DNA from 3 places in the Granulicella tundricola MP5ACTX9 genome. Region 2 is predicted to be linked to each of the others. Evidence: riboswitches for the same ligand, from Rfam matches in the RefSeq annotation. Region 2 holds a riboswitch; each other region holds the start of a gene.
The links. A riboswitch is a leader RNA that binds a small molecule or an ion and turns the genes downstream of it on or off. The one in region 2 is predicted to bind cobalamin.
Positions count from the first base shown of each region.

Region 1: linked by a shared signal. The riboswitch ahead of cobU (bifunctional adenosylcobinamide kinase/adenosylcobinamide-phosphate guanylyltransferase) and the one ahead of ACIX9_RS19040 (TonB-dependent receptor) in region 2 are both predicted to bind cobalamin.
Region 3: linked by a shared signal. The riboswitch ahead of cobG (precorrin-3B synthase) and the one ahead of ACIX9_RS19040 (TonB-dependent receptor) in region 2 are both predicted to bind cobalamin.

Region 1 is NC_015064.1:2,367,531-2,370,802, reverse strand. Features, by position in the region: gene ACIX9_RS10150 (cobyrinate a,c-diamide synthase) at 1-1,226, opposite strand, end outside; gene cobU (bifunctional adenosylcobinamide kinase/adenosylcobinamide-phosphate guanylyltransferase) at 1,223-1,768, opposite strand; cobalamin riboswitch at 1,892-2,094, opposite strand; gene ACIX9_RS10140 (peroxidase family protein) at 2,491-3,272, shown strand, end outside.
Region 2 is NC_015057.1:49,073-52,344, reverse strand. Features, by position in the region: gene ACIX9_RS19040 (TonB-dependent receptor) at 1-1,864, opposite strand, end outside; cobalamin riboswitch at 1,953-2,145, opposite strand; gene ACIX9_RS19035 (histidine phosphatase family protein) at 2,144-2,716, opposite strand; gene ACIX9_RS19030 (CbtB domain-containing protein) at 2,945-3,163, shown strand; gene ACIX9_RS19025 (CbtA family protein) at 3,194-3,272, shown strand, end outside.
Region 3 is NC_015065.1:238,454-241,725, forward strand. Features, by position in the region: gene ACIX9_RS21185 (Crp/Fnr family transcriptional regulator) at 1-188, shown strand, start outside; gene ACIX9_RS21190 (Crp/Fnr family transcriptional regulator) at 197-814, opposite strand; cobalamin riboswitch at 1,106-1,295, shown strand; gene cobG (precorrin-3B synthase) at 1,415-2,680, shown strand; gene ACIX9_RS21200 (precorrin-8X methylmutase) at 2,677-3,272, shown strand, end outside.

The DNA of each region.
Region 1 (3,272 bases), on a different replicon from region 2:
TAGTGGAAGCTGTGGCCCCGGATGACGGTTCCGGTGGGGCCGAGGAGGCAGTCTCGGGTGAAGGTGGTGGTGACGTAGCCGAAGTCGACTAGTTTTGGGGTCATCTCGATGTTGAGGGGGAGGATGCCGGTGAGGGGGATTGCGGGGGTGTTGGGTTGGGTGATGGATTCTGACAGATAGATCATGCCGCCACACTCGGCGTAGATGGGGCGGTTGGTGGCGGCGAAATTACGGATGTCTGTGAGGAGGGAGTGGTTTTCTGAGAGGGCCTGGGCGTGGAGTTCGGGGTAGCCTCCTCCTAAATAGAGGGCGTCGAGATTTTCCGGGAGTTCGGCGTCGGCCAGGGGGCTGAAGGGGATTAACGTGGCTCCTGCGGAGCGGAGGAGGTCCAGGTTGTCTTCGTAGTAGAAGGAGAAGGCTTCGTCGCGGGGGATGCCGATGAAGCAGGGCCTAGGGCCTAGGGCCGAGGGCCTAGGAATATAGGGACCAGGGACTAGGGGCGAGGGACTGGCGGGTAACGGGAAATCCTGCTGGTGCAGGGACTGGATGGCTTCGAGATTGAAGTGCTGTTCGGCTAGGTCGGCCAGGAGGGTGGATTCTGCTTGCAGGGTTTCTGTGGATTGGGCGGCGGCGTGTAGGCCTAGATGGCGCTCGGGGATGGTGATCTCTGGGGTTCTTGGGAGGCTGCCCAGGACTGGGGTTTTACAGCGGGATTCTATGGCCGCCGTGAGGAGTGCGAGGTGGCGGGGGCCTCCGATGCGGTTGAGGATGACGCCGGCGATGGGGAGGGTAGGGTCAAAGGTCTCGAAGCCGAGGACGGTGGCGGCGATGGAGCGGGCGGTCTTGGAGGCGTCGAGGACGAGGATGATGGGGAGACCCAGGATGCGGGCGATCTCGGCTGAGGAGCCGGTCTCGGAGAGAGGGTCTTTGCCGTCGAAGAGGCCCATCATGCCTTCGACTACGGCTGCGTCTGCATCTTGCGTGGCTGCGGTGAAGAGGTCTCGGTTGGCTTCATGCGGGAGGAGCCAGGTGTCGAGATTGCGGGCGGGGCGGCCAGCGAGACGGGTGTGGTGGGTGGTGTCGAGGTAGTCCGGGCCGCCTTTGAAGGGTTGGACGACGAGGCCTCGGCGCTGGAGGGCGGCGATGAGGGCTTGGGTGACCGTGGTTTTGCCTACGCCGGAGGCGTTTCCGGCTACCAGGAAGGCGGTCTGCAAAGGATTGCTCACTGCTGGCGGGCCTTGATGGTGAGGGGGAGGCCGGCGACCATGAGGAGGACGCCGGTGGCGATGGCGGCGACGCGCTGGTTGAGCTCGCCGAGGAGGTCTCTATATTGGCGGCCGGAGGCGTAGGAGGGGACGACGCCGCTGCCGACCTCGTTGGAGACGAGGATGATGGGGCGGGGTGGGGCCTGGAGCGTCTCGAGGAAAAGGGCTACGTTTTCTGTGACGGCGGCGGGGGGGATGGTGAGGAGGTTGGCGGTGTAGAGGGTGAGGCAGTCGATGAGGATGACATCGTGGGCGGGGCCGTGGGTGTGGATGGCTTCGGCGAGGGCGAGGGGCTCTTCGAGGACGGTCCAGTCGAGGCGGTCGCGTTGGCGGTCCTGGCGGTGGCGGGTGATCTTCTCGCTCATCTCCGGGTCTACGGCGGTGGCGGTGGCGATGAAGAGGACGCGGTCTGAGAGGGCGGCGAGCTTCTGGGCGTGGTGGCTTTTGCCGCTACGGGCTCCGCCTAAGATCAGAGTGACCGGGGGTTTGGGGGTGTCGTGCATACGCTCCGGCGGCAGCTATACCTAAACAAAAAGGGGAATGACGGATGGAAGCGGCTGCGCCCACGGGTCTCCGGTGGTGGAGACGGGCGGCAGTGCTCTTCAGCTCTCCCTACGGAGCTGAACGGGCCGAAAGCTGATCTGGCCGGTCTCCTGACTTGCGCTTCAGCGAGTCTTGAACGACCTTCCCAAGCCCTTCGGGCTCAGTGGTTTGCCTTGCGGCTTGTTCGTGCTCTCGGCGCTTACAGTTACGGGGTAGTGACGGAGTTTCACCGCCTTCCCGACACCAGAATCTAAGAGTGAAGATTACCACGGATGGGTGGGTAGGTAGTCAGGGGGCAAGGGTGAGGGTAATCCGCATTGGGAGGAATGGTGGGCGAGAACAGACAGCGGCAATGGCAACCGCAACTGCAACTGCCAATACGGAGGTTCTGAGCTTCGCTCAGAATGACGGGCTTGGAGGAGACAGGAGCAAGGGGCCGGGGCTAAAGCCCCATGCTTTTTGGGCCTCGTGACGGGGGGCTGAAGCCCCCCTCTAATCCGAACGGCAACGGCAACGGCAACGGCAAAAGCAACTGCAAGGGCAAAAGCAACTACTGAGACTCTTCGCTTCGCTCTGAATGACGGGCCAAAACAGGCAACTGCAACAGCAACAGCAGCTACGGAGGTTCTTCGCTGCGCTCAGAATGACGGGCGAAAAAAGCGGGGAGGTTGTATAAGGTCTTATGCCAATCGCTAACTCACGTACGGAGTCTTTGCAGCAGGCGCAGTTTCGCGCGGTTCAGGCCATTACGGTGAAGCCGGAGGTGCTGGATGAGAGCAACCCGACGCGGCAGGTGCTGACCGGGTTGATGAAGCATGGGGGCGTTTATACGCTGCTCGATACGGAGATGATGACGGCGCGGCTGGTGCCGATGTTGACGCGGGGCAGTGGGGCTGCGGCGATGTCTGCTGAGGACGCTAGTACGTTTGTGAATGGGCTGGGGAATACGATGGCGAGCTTCTTCCAGCACCTGGTGCCGGGGAAGGCTTATACGATTCCTTCGAGTTTGATGTCGCATATTGCGTTTCCGGGTACGGGGGTGAGTTACTCGGACCCGGGGCTGGAGCAGAGCGATCCGGGGGTGTTCGAGAGCCCGGAGGTGCCGGCGGCGTTTACGTTTGTGGGGCAGTTTATCGACCACGACCTGACGATGAATGCGGTGGACCTGTTTGAGGTGCAGACGGATGAGGTGGCGAATACGGCTTCGCCGCTGATCGACCTGGACAGCGTGTATGGGGCGAACAGGACGAAGCTGACGGCTCCGTTTTCCAAGATCTTTCATGCGGATGGACGGTTCAGGATGGTGGATCGCGGGGGGTACGAGGACCTGGTGCGGGATGAGGTGGGGAATGCGCTGATTGGGGATCAACGGAATGACGAGAACCAGATGATCCTGCAGATCCACCTGCTGGTGATGAAGGTGCATAACAAGCTGATGGCCGGGGGGCTGGGATTTGAGGAGGC
Region 2 (3,272 bases):
CCGTGTGCGCCCCAAACACTCGCGAGAACCCGTCGCTGACGTAGTACGTGTTATTCACCTGTGTCAGGTTCGTAATCGGAACACCCATCGTGAACGAAGGAAACGTCACATTCTCGACGCCTTCAAACTCCGGAGCCTGCACATAGATTCCTGGCGTCCCGGCTCCCGTCGTAAACCCCTGTGACGCCAATGACACGCCCAGCCCGCCCTGCGGCTTCCCAACCACATTCGCATACCGCAAATACCCCAGATTGAACTCGTTCACGGAGTTCGCCCCAATCACCTTCGTATCGGACACAGAGAGCAGTTGCGCCCGCCCAATCGTCAGCGCATCGAACCCCGGAATCGAAGCCCCGCCCTGCGACCCCGGATAAGGATTGTCCAGCGTGTAATCGTCCAGGAAGTAATACGCAGAGATCCTTCCAGCGCGAGTATCCGCATCCAGCCGGAACGATCCTTTGTCATCCCGGTTCGTCTGCGTTGAAGCCGATGTAGAAAACAATCCATCGCCCGCATTTGGCGTAGGAATGAACCCCAGCAGGCTTTTGCCCGGCGCCCCCCACGCAGACTGCGGGATTGAAAGATTCGGAAACACGCATTGCGTCGTGCTCACACAGTCACTGCCGTACCTCGCAGGCATGGCGTTCAGGTTGTTAGCGTCCACCGGCATCGACTCACCCGCCCGGTAGGTATACGGCTCACCACTCGCCACCGAATACCCCAGCTTCGGCGCAAGCACTTGGGTCGCCAGGTAAGGCCCACTCACCACGGTAGGCACGTCGATGGAGGTCCCACTCACCACCGCCTTGGTCGTAAACTCCGCGGCGTCCGCCGAAAAATTTCCCGTACGCTCGGCCACGGTCGGAACAGAGATGTTCCCCGTCGAGATACCCTGCGTCTCCCGCGTCCCCTGGTAGTCCGCGAAGAAGAACAGCTTCGTATGCCCGACCGGCCCACCCAGCGTCCCGCCAAACTGATTCTGCTTGAACTCCGGCCGCGTCGGATCGAAGTACCCCCGCGCATCGAGCGCAGTGTTCCGGAAGAACTCGAACGCCCCACCATGAAGCCGTCCGCCACCCGACTTCGTCACCACCGTCACCACACCACCGTTGTAGTTCCCATACTCCGGATCGAAGTTATTCGTCAGCACCCGGAACTGCTCGATCGAATCTAGGTCCGGCACCACGGAAGTCCCGCCGTTCATGTGCTCCTGCACATCCACCCCGTTCACCATGAAGCCGTTTGAAGACTCACGCTGCCCGTTGATCGAAACATTCCCCGGATTCTCATCCCCAGAAGGCGAGATCCCACCCGTCACCCCCGCCATGATCACGGCATTCGGCAGCAGCGTCGAAACCGGCGCAACCCCCGGCTGAATCGACAGCAGATCCGTATAGCTCCGCCCGTTCAGCGGGAGTGCTGCCATCTGGTCGCCCGTCACCACCTCGCCCAGATGCGTCGCGCTCGTCTCCACCTGGATCCCCGTCTCACTCGTCACCGTCACGCTGTCCGACCGGTTTCCCACCGCCAGCTCAGTATCCACCCGCACCACCGAGTCCGTATCCACCGTCAGGTTCGACTTGCGCTGCGGCGTAAACCCATCCGCCGAGATCGTCAGCTCATAATGCCCCACCGGCAGATTCGGAAACGAGTAAAGCCCCTGCCCATTCGCCACAGTCTTGTAAACCGTCTGCTGACCCACACTGACCAGCGTCAAAGCCGCCCCCGGAATCACCGCGCCACTCGCGTCGGTCACAGTGCCAGACACACTGCCACCCGTCGCGGCATGAAGCGAGGAGCCTGAACCAATCAAAATTGAAGCAAGAAGGATCTGCCGCTTGGCAGAGGAAAGTCGATCATTCATCAAGAGCACGTGCACCTCAAATAAACGGAAAACGAGGCATAAAGCTCAGGCTGAATGAGCGATCGCCCCCGTTTCCACGCGGGGTAGAATCACAAACCAATCCTGGGTAGGTCTCCTGATTGACAGGTGAGGCTGACTTCAGCCTCTAACCCTCCGCCTTCCCCGGCTCTTCACCGAGTGGCATCTGAAAGGTCGTTCCTGATCACAGTGGCGGGACCATGCCGGACTTACACCGGCTTCCCTGTTATGCCCTCGCGGGCACCCAAGATCTTTACTTCATCAAAGTAGCACGGCTGCAGAGTTGATCGCACAAGAAACACACCGCACCGTCCACACCCGTCCATTCCACCGCAGATCCGTCAATGAAAGCGGCGCAACGTCCACCCGCCAGAAAGCCGCAGCCGGCGCGCCCATCGCCAACACCACCGCACTCTTGATCACCCCTGGACAAGTCATCGCCACCGTATGCCCAGCAGCCGTCCGCCCCTCCATCCATCGAGCAGTCCGCTCTATCACCCCCGCCACCGACTCCCCTCCATGCGGTCGCGCCTCCACATCCGTCAGCCACCCCATCAGCCCCTCCGGATCACGCCCCTCAACCTCCCCCAACCCCAGCCCGCGCCAATCCCCATAGTCAAAATCCCGCAGGCCTCCATCCACCACCCCCGTCAGCCCGAGCCCCTCCGCAGTCATCCTCACCCGCACCTCCGGACCCATCAGCACATCCTGCGCCCGAGGCCCATTCCACCCCAGCCCAGCAATCCGCGACCCCTCACCACTCTCAAGCCCCTCATCCAGCGGAAAACTCGCTGCCCTCACCGCCGCAGTAGCCCCATGACTGATAAACGTCACCCTTGATGTCATCTCTTTGTCCAATTCCCCATAAACCCACCCCTCCGCCTTGACACTGATCTTAGCCGCACATAGGCTCGGACTAGCTTCTGGAAATGAGAGCAAAGAAGCCGGTGCAAATCCGGCACGGTCGCGCCCCTGTAATCGGCTGCCCCGCAGCTGAAAGTCAGACCTTCCCTCATTCGAACGAGCACTGCATTGGGACGCACGATCCCAGGAGGCAACACAATGGCACATTCCGCAACCACCCCCGTCGCAGCACCCCTCTCCATCCCCGTCATCCCCATGCGCGAGCTCCTCCCGTGGGCGCTCTTCGCAGGCCTCATGCTCCTCATGGCGATCTACTTCGTCGGCGCAGAGCAGGGTGCCACCGCCCTGTTCCACGGCACCGCCGTCCATGAGTTCCTGCACGACGGCCGCCACCTGCTCGGCTTCCCCTGCCACTAAAGCAGCGCCGCACCACTCCATAGGTCGTCCATGATCCGATCCCTGCTCGTTCGCGGGATGCTCACCGGCATCCTCGCCGGACTCATCGTCTTCGCCTTCGCCCGTCTCG
Region 3 (3,272 bases), on a different replicon from region 2:
CCATGGTTGGATGTACCCGATCCCGTGCGAACAGGCTTCTCAATCAATTCAGGAAGAAAGGCTTGATTGACTACGGCCACCGGATCACAATAAATAAAAAGCTGTTGCAATCTGTGCTGAAGTCCGTGCCATCCCGTGCTGTCAATTCGCATGCGCTAATCGCAGGCGGCAAGTTGATCTGGGAATGAACCTCGACTTATGGATCTGATCGTCGTCTCTTCTTCAGGCGGCTCAGATGTTCCGGCGTAATCGAGAGCAGTCTTGCGGCCTCGCTTTGTCTCAGGATGAGAGTTGGGTCGACCGTCTGCCACACAGACTTCGTTCGCTCATCCTGCAGGGATTTCAGCCGTTCCGTCGCACTGCTGCCGTTCAGGATGCTGTGCTGTTGCATCGTCAGAAGCTCCCGGCATTGCGACGTCATAAAGTGTTGTTGAAGAGCCGGACGTTGATTTAATTCAACACAGAATTGAACCGGCGAAAAGCAGGAGAGGAGGCACTCTGTCTGTGTCTCCATCGTGCACAGGCTGGGCAGGTTCAGCACTGCCAGAACTCCGCCGGCCCACCAGCCCTCTGATCGGAGTCCCAGCAGGATTTCATCCCCCTTCGGATTGGTGAAGCTCAACCGTACGACGCCGGATCGCACCAGCATCACTTGCCTGGGGTGCTCGCCTTGCTCCACCAGCACGCTGCCAGCCGGATAGCTTCGGGGCTCTGATATCCCGGCAAGCTCGGCTGTCGCAGGATCGACGGCAGGGGAGAAGGCCGGGACCACACGGTCGGATGAGCCTTTGCGCTCAACGAATCTGCCTGGCATGTGTGCTGCTCCGTAATGCCTGGAATGAAACGAACGAACCCGTAAATAGAGACATAGCCCGGACGAAACAGACTGCCGTCAAGCCGGTAAGGACAATAAGGTGCTGCCAGATTGCGCTCATCCTAGCTCATCGACCCGCCCCTTTGATGTCTGCTACCCGACCTAATAGACAACTAGAAGGCGAAATCAGACTTAGCCCGGAGTGTCTCTGCAGGCCTCCACATCCGCCTCCAATAAGGCTTTCCACGCTCTCATAGCGCCCTCTCCATTGATTGCGACATTTTTCTGACCTATACTGACCTTGCTCCCGGTGTCTGCTCGTTCAGCAGACGAAGAGGGAATCCGGTGAGAATCCGGAACTGCCCCGCAGCGGTGACAGGAACGAACGCTCCGAACATGCACTGGTTCAGCCATGAACCGGGAAGCTGGAGCAAGTAGGCAGCCTGCAAGTCCGAAGACCTGCCGAGAGTCGTGTTCAGATGAACATGTAGACACACGCCTACGAGGAGAGGGCGGTTGTGGCGGTCTCCTGCCGCTTCCCGTCCCTATTTGCAGACCGTCCAGTCGATGATCCAGTCAACGATTCAGGAGCCCCGCACGATGAGACTCGGAGAAAACTTCTGCCCCGGCATCCTCCACGCCGTGCCGGCAAAAGACGGCCAGCTGATCCGCATCCGCGTTCCTGGAGGCCTCATCTCTGCCGCCCAACTCGCCGCCGTGGCTTCTCTCGCGGCCTCCCACGCCAACGGAGAGATTGAGCTCACCTCCCGCTCCAACCTCCAACTCCGCGCCATTCAACCATCCAGCCTCCCGTATATCGTCACTACGCTCACGGAAGCGGGCCTCCTGCCCTCCAGCGCTCACGATCGCGTCCGCAACCTTGTCACCAGCCCCTTCGCCGGCATCGACCCCGCTGCGTCCCTCGACACCCGCCCCCTCATCCGCGCCCTCGACCAGCGCCTCATCGCCAACGATCTTTTCCTGCAGCTTCACCCCAAGTTCACCTTCGGCATCGAAGCCAACCCCACCCGCTTCACCTATGAGGTCGAAGACCTCGGCCTCCAGGCCTTCGATAGCACCCATCGCCTCAGCCTCTCGCTCGCCGGCAAAGACACCGGCTGCTCCGTCGCCCCGGAAGACGCCGTAGTCTGCCTGCTGACCGCCGCTGAAGCCTGCATCGACCTCGCAAAGCAGCACAACGTCCCCGTCCGCACCAAACGCCTCACCGCAATTCCCGGAGTCCTCGAGACCCTCCTCAAAACCTTATCCCCCCTCCTCGAACCCACGACGAACCCGGCTCGCGGTCCCGATGTTCGACGAGACGTCATCGGCCCCCACCCCGCCCTCACCCCCGGCCACCTCAATCTAGTCCCCTCCATCCCCCTCGGCCACCTAACCGCATCTCAAGCCACCAACATCGCAACCCTCGCAACCCAACACAACGCAGACCTACACCTCGCCCCCTGGCGCGGCATCGTCCTCGGTAACCTCACCCCCAAGGCCGCCGCCCTCATCGCTCCCCAACTAGCCGCCCTAGGCCTCCCTCTCGACGCAACCAACGGCTTTGAAGGCATAGCCGCCTGCGCCGGCATCAGTCGCTGCGATGCCTCCCTCGCAGACGTTCGCGCCGACGCCGCCCGACTCGCTACTTACCTTGCTACCCGCCCCCACATCCCCGGCTGGACCATCCACCTCTCCGGCTGCGAGAAGCAATGCGCCCTCCGCCACTCCGCCTCCGCCGCCCTTATCGCCACCCCCGCCGGCTACACTCTCCGCCTCCCCAACCATCCCGAAGCCCACTCCCTGCCCTCCGCCGCAGCCATCGCCTCCATCCTCCAGTCCCACACCGAGGCACTCGCTTCATGACCTACATCAAAGACGGCGCAGCCATCTACAAAGAATCCTTCGCCATCATCCGCCGCGAAGCCGACCTCTCCGCCTTCCCGCCCAATCTCTCGCGCGTCGTCGTCCGCATGATCCACGCCTGCGGCCAGACCGATCTCCCCGCACTCGTCCAGGCCTCCCCAGACGCCGCGCGCGCAGGCATCGACGCCCTGGCCGCCGGAGCTCCCATCCTCTGCGACGCCCACATGGTCGCCAACGGAGTCACCCGCACCCGCCTCCCCGCCCAAAACGAAGTCCTCTGCACCCTCCGCGACCCCCGCACCCCCGACCTAGCCGCCCAGCTCCAGACCACCTGCAGCGCCGCCGCACTCGAGCTCTGGCGCGACCACCTCGCAGGCTCAGTCGTCGTCATAGGCAACGCCCCCACAGCCCTCTTCCACCTCCTGGAGATGCTTGCCCACGGCGCACCCCACCCCGCCCTCATCATCGGCATCCCCGTAGGCTTCGTAGGCGCGGCAGAATCCAAGCAAGCCCTCGCCGACAGCACCCTCAACATCCCATTCCTCACCGTCCACGGCCGGCGCGGCGGCAGCGCCATCGCCGCCGCAGCCGT